2 regions of the Gordonia sp. UCD-TK1 genome follow, and region 1 is predicted to be linked to the other one. Evidence: riboswitches for the same ligand, from Rfam matches in the RefSeq annotation. Region 1 holds a riboswitch; the other holds the start of a gene.
The links. A riboswitch is a leader RNA that binds a small molecule or an ion and turns the genes downstream of it on or off. The one in region 1 is predicted to bind thiamine pyrophosphate.

Region 1 (7,659 bases):
GGTGAAGTCGACGGCCGCGCTGTCGTCGGCCGGGACGTACACCGGGCTGGTGAAGCGCACGTTGTACTCGCAGAAAGCCGCCGGGTCACCGATGAACTCGGAGACGAAGCTCGCGCCGAGCCCCATCGTCTGCATGCCGTGCGCGACGACGTCGTCCATGCCGGCCGCGTTCACGACGTGGTCGGAGAAGTGGATCGGGTTGGGGTCGCCGGCCACGCCCGCATAGTTCGCGAGATTGCCGCGCGTCAGCAGGTAGCGCTTGGGCGTGAGTTCCTGACCCACCGTGAGCGTGTCGAAGTCGACGGCACCGAAGGCGCCCGGCGACTGCGTCGGGTCGGGGAGGTCGTAGCGACCCGCCTTCGGCTCGACGGTGTGCCCGGATTCGCCGATGGCGTCGACCTTGATCATCACGTGGTCGAGGGACGCCTCGAGTTCCGGGTCGACGTCCATGCCGGGACGCGCGGCCAGGGAGGTCCACGTGGTCATGACCGGCTCGTCGTGCTGGTTCCAGATGACGTTCTTGGTGACCATCAGGTCGATCATCTCGGGACTGCTCACGTGCCGGAACGACTCGAGCGAGACGTCGCAGATCAGGCGGTCCCCGACCTTCATCGGCTGGTGGTAGACCAGCCGCTGGTCGGTCTGCATGATCTGCCACATGTCGTAGCCGGTGACGACGTCTTCGAAGAGCTTGCGCTGGGCGATGATCCCGAGCACCGACACATAGGTCGGCGCGGCGATCAGGCGGTCGTGACCGAAGGCCCGGGCGCCCTCCTCGCTCCAGTGGGTCGGGTGCGCATCCTGCACCGCCATCGCGTGCTTACGGATCTCCTCGCGGCCGATCTCGTAATAGTCGTCGACCGTGTAATGGAAGCCGACAAGGCTCTGGGTGTGGGCGGCGATCTCGTCGGGGGTCGGCTTCGCGCCACCGTTCGACGCCTCGTCCGGACGATCCTGGATCTCGGCTCCGCTTACCTGTGACATTGAGCTCTACTCCTTCGGCCGACACAGCAAGACGGGCTGCCTCATCGAGAGGCAGCCCGCTGCTGGTGGTACTTCGAAACGGCCGACGACAGCGTCAGCGCGATTCCTTGTGCCCCTGATGCTTGCCGCAGTTCGGGCAGAACTTCTTGATCTCGAGGCGATCGGGATCGTTGCGGCGGTTCTTCTTCGTGATGTAGTTACGGTGCTTGCACACCTCGCAGGCCAAGGTGATCTTGGGGCGAACATCTGTTGAGGAGGCCACTTGATTGCCTTCTTTCGGGTGGTACGTGGTCGGGTTCGGAAGTTCCCTCAGGGCTTGCGACCCTTGCGCTCGGTTCCGGTCGGACCCGATGTGTAGCGGTGGAGGGACTCGATCCCTCGACCTCACGATTATGAGTCGTGCGCTCTAACCAGCTGAGCTACACCGCCCCGCGGACTTCTCGTCCAGCGAGCCCCCTGACGGAATCGAACCGTCGACCTTTTCCTTACCATGGAAACGCTCTGCCGACTGAGCTAAGGGGGCGTGCCCCGGGCGGTTGTGCCCGAGAGCCTTAACGAGGTTACACACTCGCGTCTGCGCTAGACAAATCGCTGGTCGGAGACCGTCTGTAGAGCAGTTTCGCGAGAATGGACCACGCTGTGGCAGGTATAGGATTCGAACCTATGTAGCTTGCGCGACGGATTTACAATCCGCTCCCTTTGGCCGCTCGGGCAACCTGCCGTGCCGCTCTTCCGGCCACCGTGACGGCCGTACGAACAACGCCGTGAAGAATACAACGAACACCGCATCAACGCGCAAACCAGCTGGTCAACAGGCCGGGACATGGTCGTGGCACAGGCGTCCCACTGCGACCCCCACTCCTGCTACTGTGGCTGCGTTCTGACACGGGGTGCTCCGCGACGCGGGGCTGAGATGAGACCCGAGAACCTGTCCAGGTAATGCTGACGAAGGGATGTCATGTCTGTGCATGCGCACGTGCCGGTCTCCGGCCGATTCTCCGACCACCTCTGGGAGGAGACGAAGAGGTTGCGGACGGCGATCGACGACCTCGAGTTCCTGCGGCGGCTCGGCGACGGGACGCTGCCACTCGAGGTGTTCCGCACCTACATGGAGCAGGACTCGCTGTACCTGGCCGGGTACGCGAAGGCCCTCGCCATCCTGGCGTCGAAATCCCCCGACCCGCAGACCGCGGGGTTCTGGGCGAACTCGTCGGCCACCGCGGCCACCGTCGAGTCGGCGCTCCACGGCGACCTGCTCAACGGCGGCCAGCTGCCTCCGCGTGAGGGCGAACCCGAGCCGTCGCCGGCGTGCCTGGGGTACGTGTCCTACCTGACGGCCGTCGCCGCGACCGAGTCGTATGCGGTCGGCGCGGCCGCGGCCTTGCCCTGCTTCTGGATCTACGCGGAAGTCGGCCGGGCCCTGGCCGCGAGTGCCGCCCAGGTGCTCGCCGCCGACCCGAACCACCCCTACGCGCAGTGGGTGACCACCTACGACGCCCCGGAGTTCCAGGAATCCGCCTCGCGGGCAAGGGAACTCGTGGACGAGGCCGCGGCGCACGCCGGCGAGCGGGAGCGGGCCGCGATGGCCACGGCGTTCACCGTCGCCACCCGGTTCGAGCTTCTGTTCTGGGACACCGCGCTGAACCCGCAACCGTGGCCCGCCGCATGAGCGCCCGCATGAGCGCCCGCGCGCGCCGCCTCCTCACCGCGCTCGCCGCCGCGGTCGTCGCGTCGTCGGCGATCACCGCGTGCGGTTCGGGCGCCGGTTCGGACGGCACCATCCGATTCGCGCTCGACTGGTCCCCGAACACCAACCACACGGGATTGTTCGTGGCGCAGCAGCGCGGCTGGTTCGAGGAGGCCGGACTCGACGTCGAGATCCTGCCGTACAACAACACCGCCGTGGACACCATCGTGGACGCGGGCAACGCCGAGTTCGGGATCAGCACCCACAACTCGTCGACCTTCTCGCGGGCATCGGGCGCGCACACCATCTCCGTGTTCGCGCCGCTGCAGAAGTGGGCCACCGGCATCGGTGTCCGCGCCGACCGCCGCGACATCACGAGCCCGAAGGACCTCGACGGGAAGACATACGCCGGTTTCGGCGACCCGGGCGAGGAGAAGACCCTCGAGCAGGTGATCCGAAACGACGGCGGCACCGGCGAGTTCACCTCGGTGACCCTCGGGACCTCGGCATACGAGGCGGTCTACTCCGGTCAGGCCGACTTCACCGTCTCCTATCTCGCGTGGGAGGGCATCGAGGCCGAGCATCGCGGAACCCCGATGAGGTACTTCCACTACACCGACTTCGGTTTCCCGGAGGCATACGCGATCGTCGTCGACGCCAACGAGGACTGGCTGGCGGACAACCCGGACCGCGCGGCGGCCTTCGTGACGGCGCTGCAGCGCGGTTACCAGGCAGCGGCCGACGACCCGGACGCGGCGGCCCGCGACCTCCTCGCCGCCAACCCCGGTGCGTTCAACGACGAGCAGTTGGTGTTCGAGAGCCAGCGCATGCTCGCCGGTCAGTACATGAAGGACGCCGACGGCCGGGTCGGGCGACAGACGCTCGAACAGTGGGCCGGGAACTCCGGGTTCCTGTACCGCAGCGGTCTGCTGACCGGCCCGGACGGGGCGCCGCTCACGACCGAGCCGGACTGGTCGACGTACTTCACCAATGACTACCTCGACACCCCTCGGTAGCACCGGCCTGCGTCGCATCGCGCCCGCGCTCGTCGCGGTGGTCGTCCTGGTGGCGGTCTGGCAGGTCTACGTCGACGTCAGCGGAATCCGGCCGCAGGTGCTGCCGTCGCCGTCGCGCGTCGTCGCGCAGGGTTGGTCGCACCGCGCAGAGATCGGGGTGCACGCCGCGGCGACGCTGCAGGTGACCCTGATCGGGTTCACGGTCTCGTTGGTCCTGGCCTGGCTGCTGGCCATCGTCGTCGACTTCTCGCCGGCGCTGCGACGGGCGTTCGTGCCGTTGTTCGTCGCCTCCCAGACCCTGCCGATCATCGCGATCGCACCGCTGATGATCATCTGGTTCGGCTTCGGCCTACTCCCGAAGGTGCTGGTCATCGCCCTGGTCACGTTCTTTCCGGTGGCGATCGGCCTGATCGAGGGATTCGCCGCCACCGACCGCGAGGCCGGCGCGCTGATGCGCAGCATGGGGGCCACCCGCCGCCAGGTCTTCCGGTACGTGCGGCTCCCGTCCGCGCTACCGAGGTTCTTCACCGCGCTGCGGATCGGCATCACCTATGCGGTGGTGGGCGCCGTGTTCGCCGAGTACGTCGGCGCCACCCAGGGTCTCGGCATCTACATGAGCCTGCAGAAGAACTCGTTCCGCACGGACCTGGTGCTCGCGGCGGTGCTGGTGACCGCGCTCCTGAGCGTCACGCTGTACCTGCTCACCTTCGCCGTCGAGCGGATCGTCGCGCCCTGGGCCCGCGCCGAGGACCGGAACCACCATGACTGACCACCGGCTGGTCCCGGACCACCGACTTGTCGTCGACCGGCTCACCAAGTCCTATCCCCGACCCGGACGCGGACAACCTCGCCGGGAGGTCCTCGACGGGGTGTCGTTCACCGCCGAGCCCGGCGAGTTCGTCTCCGTCATCGGGCCCAGCGGATGTGGCAAGAGCACCGTCTTCGGCCTGCTGGCCGGACTCGACGTCCCCGATTCCGGCAGCGCGTCCGTCGGCTCCGAACCCGCCATCGCCGGACACTGCGCGTACATGCCGCAGAAGGACCTGCTGTTCCCATGGCGCACCGTGCTGGACAACACCATCCTCGGCCTCCAGGTGCAGGGCGTGCCGACGAACGAGGCCCGACGCCGGGCCGCGGACCTCTTCCCCGCCTTCGGACTCGCCGGATTCGAAGACGCCCGCCCGTTCCAGCTGTCCGGCGGGATGCGACAGCGCGCCGCACTGCTGCGCACCGTCGTCCAGAATCGCGACCTGGTGCTGCTCGACGAGCCGTTCGGCGCCCTCGACTCACTCACCCGGACCGAGATGCAGACGTGGTTGCAGTCGGTGTGGCAGCGCTACCGGTGGACCGTGCTGATGATCACCCACGACGTCCGCGAGGCCGTCCACCTCTCCGACCGCGTGATCGTGCTGTCCGCCCGCCCGGCCACCGTGGTCCACGAGGTGCGCGTCGACCTCCCGCGCCCGCGCGATCCGGCGGGGCTCACCGCGCCCGAGTTCGTCGCCCTCGAGCGAGAACTACTCGAGGTACTCCATGACGAGTCGCGTCGTGCCCTCGCCGAGCAGGCACAGCGTCGAACGCCCCGGTAGACCCGCGCGGCCGCCCACTTCCGCTGATCACCATGACATACCCTGTCGGACATGGCTGATTCTTCCTTCGACGTGGTGAGCAAGGTCGACCGGCAAGAGGTCGACAACGCCCTGAACCAGGCTGCCAAGGAGTTGTCGCAACGGTACGACTTCCGCGGCACCAACACCGGCATCGAGTGGTCCGGCGAGGAGAACATCGTGATCACCTCGGACGCCGAGGAGCGCGCGCAGGCGGGCCTCGAGGTGTTCAAGGAGAAGCTGATTCGACGCGACATCTCGCTGAAAGCCTTCGACGCCGGCGAGGTCGTCGGCTCCGGCAAGACATTCAAGATCACCGGCTCGCTGGTGCAGGGCATCGACTCCGAGCACGCCAAGAAGATCTCCAAGAAGATCCGCGACGAGGGGCCGAAGGGCGTCAAGGCGCAGATCCAGGGCGACGAGCTGCGCGTGTCGAGCAAGAAGCGCGACGACCTGCAGGCCGTCATCTCGCTGCTCAAGGGCGAGGACTTCGGTATCGCCCTGCAGTTCGTCAACTACCGCTGACGCGCCCGGTCGGTGGGTCGGCGCACCGAACCCCGACCGTCGGAAACCCAGACGGGCGTTGCGTCGTTTGACCGGATGAGGCGCCTGCACTCCGCGGCCGGCATCGGGTTCGCCCGGGCCGCCCGCGGAGCCCGAGACCCGCGGCGCCGGACAGACGAGGACCCGATGCATTTCAACGGATTGAAGACGGCGGCTCTGCTGGGTCTGATGTCGGCGATCATCGTCGGCATCGGCGCTCTGTTCCAGAGCCCGCTGATCCTGTGGGGATCGGTGATCGTCGCCGTCGGCATGAACGCCTACGTCTACTTCAACAGCGCCAAGATGTCGCTGAAGGCGATGCACGCGCAACCGGTCACCGAACTGCAGGCTCCGGTCATGTACCGGATCGTGCGTGAGCTGGCGACCACGGCACACCAGCCGATGCCCGCCCTCTACATCTCCCCCACCGAGTCGCCCAACGCGTTTGCGACCGGCCGCAACCCGAAGAACGCCGCGGTGTGTTGCACCACCGGCATCCTGCACCTGCTCGACGAGCGCGAGCTGCGCGCCGTGCTGGGCCACGAGCTGTCCCACGTGTACAACCGCGACATCCTCATCAGCTCGATCGCCGGCGCGATGGCGGCGGTGATCAGCGGCCTGGCCAACTTCGCGATGTTCATGGGCGCGTTCGGCGGGCGGGACAACGCGCCGAACCCGCTGGCGATGCTGCTCATCGCGTTGCTGGGACCGATCGCGGCCACCCTGGTGAAGCTGGCCGTCTCCCGCTCACGCGAGTTCCAGGCCGACCAGTCCGGGGCCGAACTCACCGGGGATCCGCTCGCACTCGCATCGGCGCTGGCGAAGATCTCCGGCGGGGTGCAGGCCGCGCCGCTGCCGCCGCAGCCCGACATCGCGGCCCAGTCGCACATGATGATCGAGAGTCCGTTCCGCGCGACCGACCGGATGGCCAAGATGTTCGCCACCCACCCGCCGACCGCGGAACGCATCCGCCGCCTGCAGGAGATGGCCCGCGACGGTCGCTGAGCCGGCTGAGCAGAGATCCTGCGGGTCGACCCCTCAGCCCACGCGTTCGATCGTGTAGTCCACGAGCGACGCCAGGGCACGGTGGGCCGGCGACTCGGGGAGTTCGGCCAGCATCGCGTGCGCCTCGTCGGCGAACTCCTGCAACTTCGCCCGGGCGGCGGTCATACCCGCCGACGAACCGAGCAGTTCGATCGCCTCGGCGACCTCGGCGTCGTCGGTGAGCGGCCGGGCGGCGCCGTCGGCGGCCACCAGGAGTTCGCGCAACCGGGCCGACGTCGCGTCGTCGCCCGTGATCGCGTAGAGGACCGGCAGCGTGTGGACGCCTTCGCGAAGGTCGGTGCCCGGGGTCTTGCCCGACTCCACCGACACCGAGCTGATGTCGATGATGTCGTCGGACACCTGGAAGGCGACTCCGACGATGTCGCCGATGCGGGAGAGCCGCTCGATGTCGTCGGGCTCGGCCCCGGAGGCCATCGCGCCGAAGCGGGCGGCGGCGGCGATCAGCGAGCCGGTCTTCTCCCAGACGACCTGCAGGTAGTGCTCGATGGGGTCGGCGCCGGGTTTGACCCCGACCGTCTCCCGCATCTGGCCGGTGACGAGTTCGGCGAACGTCTCGGCGATGATGCGCACCGCCTCGGGGCCCAGCGTCGAGACGAGTCGCGAGGCGCGCGCGAACAGGAAGTCACCGGACAGGATGGCCACGCTGTTCGTCCAGCGCGCGTTGGCACTCGCCGCACCGCGGCGCATCGCGGCCTCGTCCATCACGTCGTCGTGATAGAGCGTGGCGAGGTGGATCATCTCCACCACCGTCGCCGAG
Region 2 (7,659 bases), on a different contig from region 1:
GATGACCGAGGCGAGCCCGGCGAAATGGCACCGGGCGCACGTCACCTGGTTCTTCGAGGAGTTCATCCTGCGGCGTGACCCCGCGTACAAGGTCTACGACGACACGTTCCGGTACCTGTTCAACAGCTACTACGAGGCTGTGGGAGAACGGCATCCACGACCTGATCGCGGTCTCGTCACGCGGCCGGGTGTCCGCGATGTGACCCGCTACCGCGAGCATGTCGACGCCGCGATGGTGGATCTCCTCGAGCGCGGCGACCTCGACGAGGCCGCACTCGAACTCGTCGAACTCGGCTTCAATCACGAACAGCAGCACCAAGAGCTGCTGCTCATGGACATCAAGCATCTCTTCTCCACCAATACGTTCGGGCCGGTGTACATCGATCGCGAACCCGACGAACCGGGCATCGCGAAAGCGTTGGGCTGGCGGCAGTTCGAGGGCGGCGTCAACGAGATCGGCGCGTTGGGCAGCGGATTCTCCTACGACAACGAGGGCCCCCGGCACCGGGTGTATCTCGAGGACTTCGAGATAGCCGACCGCGCGGTCACCAACGCCGACTGGCTGGAGTTCATGGCCGACGACGGTTACCGGCGCGCCGAATTCTGGTTGTCCGACGGGTGGGCGACCATCCGCCAGACCGGATGGGACGCACCGGGATACTGGCGCGACGAAACGGGTGCGCGCTCCACCGACCCGTCGGACTGGACGACGTACACCCTGTCCGGCCGGCGGCGGATCGTGCCCGACGAGCCCGTCCTGCACGTCTCGTTCTACGAGGCCGACGCCTACGCCCGCTGGGCGGGGGCCCGGCTGCCCACCGAATTCGAGTGGGAGATCGCTGCCGGCTCACTGGGTACCGAGCGCGGGGCCCTGCTCGACCCGGACCGATGTCATCCCGGCCGCGTCGGTGCGGCGATGATCGGGGATGTGTGGGAGTGGACGGCCAGTGCGTACCTGCCCTATCCCGGCTTCGTGCCCGCCAACGGCGCGGTGGGTGAATACAACGGCAAGTTCATGTCCGACCAGCATGTGCTGCGCGGGGCGAGCGCGGTGACGCCTGTGGGTCACGAACGACTGACGTACCGGAACTTCTTCCCGGCGCCGTCGCGCTGGGTCTTCTCGGGACTCCGGCTGGCCCGATGAGCCTCGACAGCGACACCCCGGTGACGGCGACCACCGGGGAGACGGCCATCGGGGGCCTTGCCGCAGACGCACTCTCGGGATTGTGGCAGCAACCGCCGGTCCTCCCGACGAAGTGGTTGTACGACGAGCGCGGCAGCAAGCTCTTCGACGAGATCACCCGTCTGCCCGAGTACTATCCCACCCGCCGCGAGACCGCGATCCTGCGCGCGCGGTCGGCCGAGATCGCCTCGACGACCCGTGCCGACGTCATCGTCGAACTGGGCTCGGGCACATCGACCAAGACGCGTCTGCTGCTCGACGCCTTCGTGGACGCGGCCGCCGACGGTGAGCGTCCGACCTACGTCCCCGTCGACGTCAGCACCGAGATGCTCACGACGACAGCCGAAGTGCTCGCCGTCGACTATCCCGGGATCGACGTCGTCCCCGTGGTCGCCGACTTCACCGAGCCCGACCTGGATCTCCCGCCCGCCGACGGCCCGCGCCTCGCGGTGTTCCTCGGTGGCACGATTGGCAACTTCGATCCTGCTGCGCGCGCGGAGTTCTATCGTTCGATGGTCGGCTCGTTGTCTCCGGGTGACTACTTCCTCCTCGGTACCGACCTCGTCAAGGACACCGGGCGGCTCGTCGCCGCCTACGACGACAGTGCCGGTGTGACCGCCGATTTCAACCGGAACATGATCGAGGTGCTCCGTGCCGGCCTCGACGCTCGCGGGCTCTACGCCGACGACTTCGAACACATCGCCCGCTGGAATCCGGGCGAGCACCGCGTCGAGATGTGGCTTCGCGCCCGGCGGGACGTCGACGCGTACTTCGGTGTGCTGGGCCGATCGTGGCGGGTGCCCGCGGGAACCGAGATCCACACCGAGATCAGCACCAAGTTCCAGCCGGGGGCGCTCGCGGAAGAACTCGAGTCGGCCGGACTGTCCGTCGTGTCGGCGTGGACCGATCCCGCGGGCGACTTCCAGCTCACCCTGACCCGACGCTGAGCAGTTCGCGCACCCGCGGGATGACCTGCGTCCCATAGAGCTCGACACTGCGCATGAGCTCGGCGTGGCCGAGTGTCCCGTGCGAGTACTTCAGGTCGAATCGGCTCAGTCCCAGTGCTTGGACGGTCGACGCGATCTTGCGGGCGACGGTGTCGGGCGACCCGACGTAGAGCGAGCCGCCGGGTCCGGTCGACCGCTCGAACTCGATGCGGGTCGGCGGCGGCCAGCCGCGTTCGCGACCGATGCGCCCGACGTACTCGCGGTAGTGCGGCCACAGGTCGTCGCGTGCCTGCGCGTCGGTGTCGGCGACATGTCCCGGTGAGTGCACGCCGACGGGCATCAGCGGTTTGTCCATCTCGCGCAGGGCGCGGTGATAGAGATCGACGTACGGCTTGAAGCGCAGTGGGTCGCCGCCGATGATCGCGAGCATGAGCGGCAGACCGTACGACGCGGCACGTACCACCGACTCCGGGCTGCCGCCGACCGCGATCCACGTCGGCAGGGGCGGGTTCTCGAGTTCGGGGTAGACCGTCTGGGACTGCAGAGGACTGCGCGTGGAACCCGACCAGGAGACCGGTCGGCCGGTGCGCAGTTCGGCGAACAGGGCCAGCTTGTCGCTGAACAGTTCCTCGTAATCGGAGAGGTCGAAACCGAACAGCGGAAACGACTCGGTGAACGACCCGCGCCCGAGGATCACCTCGGCACGACCCGACGACAACGCATCGACTGTCGAGAACCGCTGGAACACGCGGATCGGATCATCGGAACTCAGGACGGTGACGGCCGAACCGAGACGCATCCGGGTGGTGCGCGCCGCGATGGCGCCGAGTACGACCTCGGGTGCCGACACCGCGTAGTCGTCCCGGTGATGCTCACCGACACCGAGGAAGTCGACGCCGACCGTGTCGGCGAGGATGGCCTGCTCGAGCAGATCGCGCAGGGTCTGCGACCCCGAGCGCAATGTGCCGTCGGGTTCGGCGGTGATGTCCCCGAACGTGTCGAGACCGAGCTCGACCTTCTCGATACCTACCGGGTGAGATTCCATGTCGCCCTTCGCGAAGTTGTGATCGTGCGGGGCGAAATCGGAGGAATTGCGCCCGCAATGGTCTTTTCACACGATTTCACGAACATCTTTCCAGTTCGTCACGGTGTCGAGGTCGGTGCTGTGTAATGCTTCATAACGGTTCATGTGCTCGGCTCTGAACTCGCCGATTTCTTCTAGACAAGGGAGACACTCCGATGTGGGATTCATTCTGGGACTTCATCTGGTACACGATCGTCATCTTCGCGTTCGTGGCCTACCTGATCGTCCTGTGGCACATCATCAGCGACCTGTTCCGGGACAAGGCCGCGTCGGGCTGGCAGAAGGCGGCCTGGATTGTCTTCTTGATCTTCCTCCCGTACCTCACCGCCATCGTGTACCTGCTCGCCAAGGGCAAGGGGATGGCCGAGCGTCAGCGTGAGGCCTACAGCGAGGCCAAGCAGGCGTCCGACGAGTACATCCGGTCCGTCGCAGGCACCTCGCCGACCCAGCAGATCGCCGACGCGAAGAACCTGCTCGACTCGGGCGCGATCACACCCCAGGAGTTCGAGCACTTGAAGAGCAAGGCCCTCAGCGGAACCGCCTGACGGTCCCTCGACACAGACAACGCTCCCCGATGGCGCCGGTCGCCGTCGGGGAGCGTTGTCTGTTTCTCGGGTTCGGAACCGGCGTCGCGTCAGTCCGCCGACCCGACGCCCACACGCCACAGCGGATTGACCGGACCGTGGCCGGCGCCCAGTGGATACGCAGCGGCCAGGCAGCGGGTCACCCAGTCCTTGCCGAAGCCGACCGCCGCGGGAACGTCGTGCCCGTGGGCCAGCGCGCATGCGATCGCGGCGGCGAGGGTGTCGCCGGCGCCGTGGTCATGCGGGGTGTCGATGCGTTCGTGGCTGAGCTCGATGAACCGGTGGCCGTCGTAGAGCAGATCGGGGGAGTGGTCCGAGCTTCGTAGGTGCCCGCCTTTCACCAGCGCCCAGCGCGGCCCGAGATCGAGCAGCGCCCTGGCCGCGTCGCGTTGCGACGCGGTATCGGTGACCTCGATCCCGGTGATCAGGCGAACCTCGTCCAGGTTCGGGGTCACCACCGTCGCGAGGGGAAACAGGCTGTGCCGCAGGGTGTCGAGTGCCGAGTCGGCGAGCAGCTGGTTGCCGTGCATCGACGCGCACACCGGATCGACCACCAGCGGAACGGATGTGTCCCGGCCGATACCGCTCGTGCGGCACTGCTCGACGATGGCCTCGATGATGGGCGCCGACGCGAGCATCCCGGTCTTCGCCGCGGCCACACCGATGTCACCGGACACGGAGTCGATCTGCGCCGCCACGGTCTGCGGTGAGATCTCCTCGAACCCGCTCACGCCCACCGAGTTCTGGACCGTCACCGCGGTCACCGCGACACACCCGTGCACCCCGAGCAGGGCGAAGGTGCGCATGTCTGCCTGTATTCCCGCGCCCCCGCCGGAGTCCGAACCCGCGATCGTCAGGACCCGTACCGGGGCCGTTCCGGGCGGTGACAGCGGGAGTCCCGTGTAGGCCTGTTCGTCGACCGTGCGCTGATTCGCGTCGACTGTGCGTCGTCGTGCGTCGTCTGTGCGCATCAGGCGCCGCCGGTCGTCTGGAGCGGGAGGTACACGCGGTTACCGGCCTCGGCGAACTCGGCCGACTTCGCGGCCATGCCCTCGGCGATAGTCCGGTCGATGTCGTCCGCGGTGACGAGACCGTGCTCCTCGGCGTAGGCGCGGACGTCCGCCGAGATCCGCATCGAGCAGAACTTGGGTCCGCACATCGAGCAGAAGTGGGCGGTCTTCGCGGGCTCGGCGGGTAGCGTCTCGTCGTGGTATGCGCGCGCGGTGTCGGGGTCGAGGGCGAGATTGAACTGGTCGGTCCAGCGGAACTCGAAGCGCGCCTTGCTCAGTGCGTCGTCGCGTTCCTGTGCCCGCGGGTGGCCTTTGGCCAGGTCGGCCGAGTGCGCCGCGATCTTGTACGTGATCACGCCGACCTTGACGTCGTCGCGGTCCGGAAGTCCTAGATGCTCTTTCGGAGTCACGTAGCACAGCATCGCGGTGCCGGCCTGAGCGATCATCGCCGCGCCGATGGCCGAGGTGATGTGGTCGTAGGCCGGCGCGATGTCGGTGGCGAGCGGACCCAGGGTGTAGAAGGGGGCCTCCTCGCACAGCTCCTCCTCCAGGCGCACGTTCTCGGCGATCTTGTGCATCGGGACGTGCCCGGGGCCTTCGATCATGACCTGCACACCATGCGATTTGGCGATCGCGGTCAGCTCGCCGAGAGTGCGGAGTTCGGCGAACTGGGCCTCGTCGTTCGCGTCGGCGATCGATCCGGGGCGCAAGCCGTCGCCGAGGGAGAACGTGATGTCGTAGCGGCGGAAGATCTCGCACAACTCGTCGAAGTGCGTGTACAGGAACGACTCCCGGTGGTGCGCGAGACACCAGGCCGCCATGATCGAACCGCCGCGCGAGACGATGCCCGTCACCCGCTTCGCGGTCAGCGGAACGTAGCGCAGCAGGACACCGGCATGGACGGTCATATAATCGACGCCCTGCTCCGCCTGCTCGATGACGGTGTCGCGATACAGTTCCCAGGTCAGCGAGGCGGGATCGCCGTTGACCTTCTCCAGCGCCTGGTAGATCGGAACCGTCCCCACGGGGACCGGCGAGTTACGCATGATCCACTCGCGGGTGGTGTGGATGTCGGCGCCGGTCGAGAGATCCATGATCGTGTCGGCGCCCCAGCGGGTGGCCCACACCATCTTCTCGACCTCGTCGGAGATCGAGCTGCGCACCGCCGAATTACCGATGTTCGCATTGACTTTCACCGCGAAGTTCTTGCCTATGATCATCGGTTCGGACTCGGGGTGGCGGTGGTTGGCCGGGATGACCGCGCGGCCGATGGCGACCTCCGACCGGACCAGTTCGGCGTCGACGCCCTCCCGGGCGGCGATGAACCGCATCTCGTCGGTGATGATGCCGGCACGCGCCCAGGCCAGCTGGGTGCTCGCGCCGTCGATCGGGTCGGGCCGATGCCAGCTGTCGCGGGTGGGGGTGAGGCCCTTCTCGACGTCGATGTGCGCCGCCGTATCGGTGTAGGGGCCGGAGGTGTCGTAGACGTCGAGGTGTTCGCCGTTGGTGAGCTGGATTCGACGCTGCGGCACACGCAGGTCGTCGACGGCGAGGTAGTGCTTGGCGCTGCCCTCGATCGGGCCGAGGGTCAGGAACCCGGAATCGGCGGGTGCGCTGCTGTTGCGGGTGGTGGATACACGTGTGCCCATGGCTGGTCTCCCTACGCCGGCATTACCCGGACAGGTTCGAGCGGTCGGCGACCGCCCGTCGCCATCTCAGCCCTCGGTCATCGTGAGAGCCCCCGCGGTGTGTAGTTGTCGTGCGTCCGCCACCCTACATCGCATCGTCCGGTCGGGTCGTGCGGGTGGGGAAGACCGTATCGATTTGCGACGATCACACGATCGGGGTCGGCAGTTACGGTTCCGTAAGGTACCGTGTGACCCGGATCACAGGGGTGGCGCTGTCGCGTGTGGCAGGTACGCGCCGGTGATCCGATGTCCGCGATCACGAGGTGAGGAGGGTCGGGTGCTACGCAAGCATCGTCAGCGACCACCACAGTCGGCGAAGTCCATCCTGCAACAAATCTCGCAGGTGGTACACAATCCCGACCGCGACCGATTCGAACTCTGGGTCGCCGGCGACCTGGTCGGCGTGCTCGGTTATTCGACCGAGTCGGCGGACGGTCAGACCACCATCACCGTGCTGCACACCGTGCTCTACGACGAATACAGCGGACACGGACTCGCCACGCGACTCACCCGTAGCGCCGTGCACTACACCCGCGAACAGGGTGCCCGCCTCCGGCCGGTGTGCACGTTCACCAAGCGCTACCTCGACAGCCATCCCGGGATCGTGCCGCTCGCCCCGGTGTGAGGGTGGCTGGTTCCTGCGCTGCGTCACCAGGCCCTTCGAGGCTCGTAGACCTCGACGCGCTCCTTCGTCGCTTGCTCGGCCCGGTGGCTTTCGCTCCTCGCACCTCAGGGAGCGGGGGGACCTCAGCCGGTCGGTGGGGCCAGCAGCGTCTCTCGAAGCACCTTCTTGTCGATCTTGCCGACCGCGGTGACCGGCAGGGTGGTCACGACGCGGACCACGTCGGGCAGTTTGAAGGACGCGAGACCGCGTTCGGCGAGGAACGTACGGATCGTCGCCAGCTCGAGCGGCCGGCCCGCCGGGTGTTCGTGCGAGAGGACCACGGCGGCGCAGATCTTCTCGCCGAGTGCGTCGTCGGGGAGGCCGACCACCGCGACCTGCCGGACCGAATCGTGGGCGAGGAGGTTCTCCTCGACGTCGTCGGCGGCGACGTTCTCCCCGGCGCGCACGATGGTGTCCTTGATGCGGCCGGTCACGGCCAGGTGCCCCGACGGCAGCCGGGTGACCTTGTCCCCGGACCGGTAGAACCCGTCCGGTGTGA

Region 2: another riboswitch for thiamine pyrophosphate. It lies ahead of thiC (phosphomethylpyrimidine synthase ThiC); the one in region 1 lies ahead of A9310_RS02635 (TenA family protein).

What each region holds. Positions count from the first base shown of each region.
Region 1 is NZ_LZMP01000002.1:251,544-259,202, reverse strand. Features, by position in the region: gene A9310_RS02660 (fused (3R)-hydroxyacyl-ACP dehydratase subunits HadA/HadB) at 1-984, opposite strand, end outside; gene rpmG (50S ribosomal protein L33) at 1,079-1,246, opposite strand; tRNA gene A9310_RS02650 (tRNA-Met) at 1,340-1,413, opposite strand; tRNA gene A9310_RS02645 (tRNA-Thr) at 1,435-1,507, opposite strand; tRNA gene A9310_RS02640 (tRNA-Tyr) at 1,625-1,705, opposite strand; TPP riboswitch at 1,861-1,955, shown strand; gene A9310_RS02635 (TenA family protein) at 1,943-2,653, shown strand; gene A9310_RS02630 (ABC transporter substrate-binding protein) at 2,662-3,687, shown strand; gene A9310_RS02625 (ABC transporter permease) at 3,662-4,456, shown strand; gene A9310_RS02620 (ABC transporter ATP-binding protein) at 4,449-5,276, shown strand; gene A9310_RS02615 (YajQ family cyclic di-GMP-binding protein) at 5,328-5,819, shown strand; gene htpX (zinc metalloprotease HtpX) at 5,985-6,842, shown strand; gene A9310_RS02605 (polyprenyl synthetase family protein) at 6,876-7,659, opposite strand, start outside.
Region 2 is NZ_LZMP01000014.1:30,385-38,043, reverse strand. Features, by position in the region: gene egtB (ergothioneine biosynthesis protein EgtB) at 1-1,144, shown strand, start outside; gene egtD (L-histidine N(alpha)-methyltransferase) at 1,141-2,130, shown strand; gene A9310_RS10125 (LLM class flavin-dependent oxidoreductase) at 2,111-3,175, opposite strand; gene A9310_RS10120 (SHOCT domain-containing protein) at 3,370-3,759, shown strand; gene thiD (bifunctional hydroxymethylpyrimidine kinase/phosphomethylpyrimidine kinase) at 3,849-4,769, opposite strand; gene thiC (phosphomethylpyrimidine synthase ThiC) at 4,769-6,457, opposite strand; TPP riboswitch at 6,465-6,554, opposite strand; gene A9310_RS10105 (GNAT family N-acetyltransferase) at 6,774-7,121, shown strand; gene A9310_RS10100 ((2,3-dihydroxybenzoyl)adenylate synthase) at 7,244-7,659, opposite strand, start outside.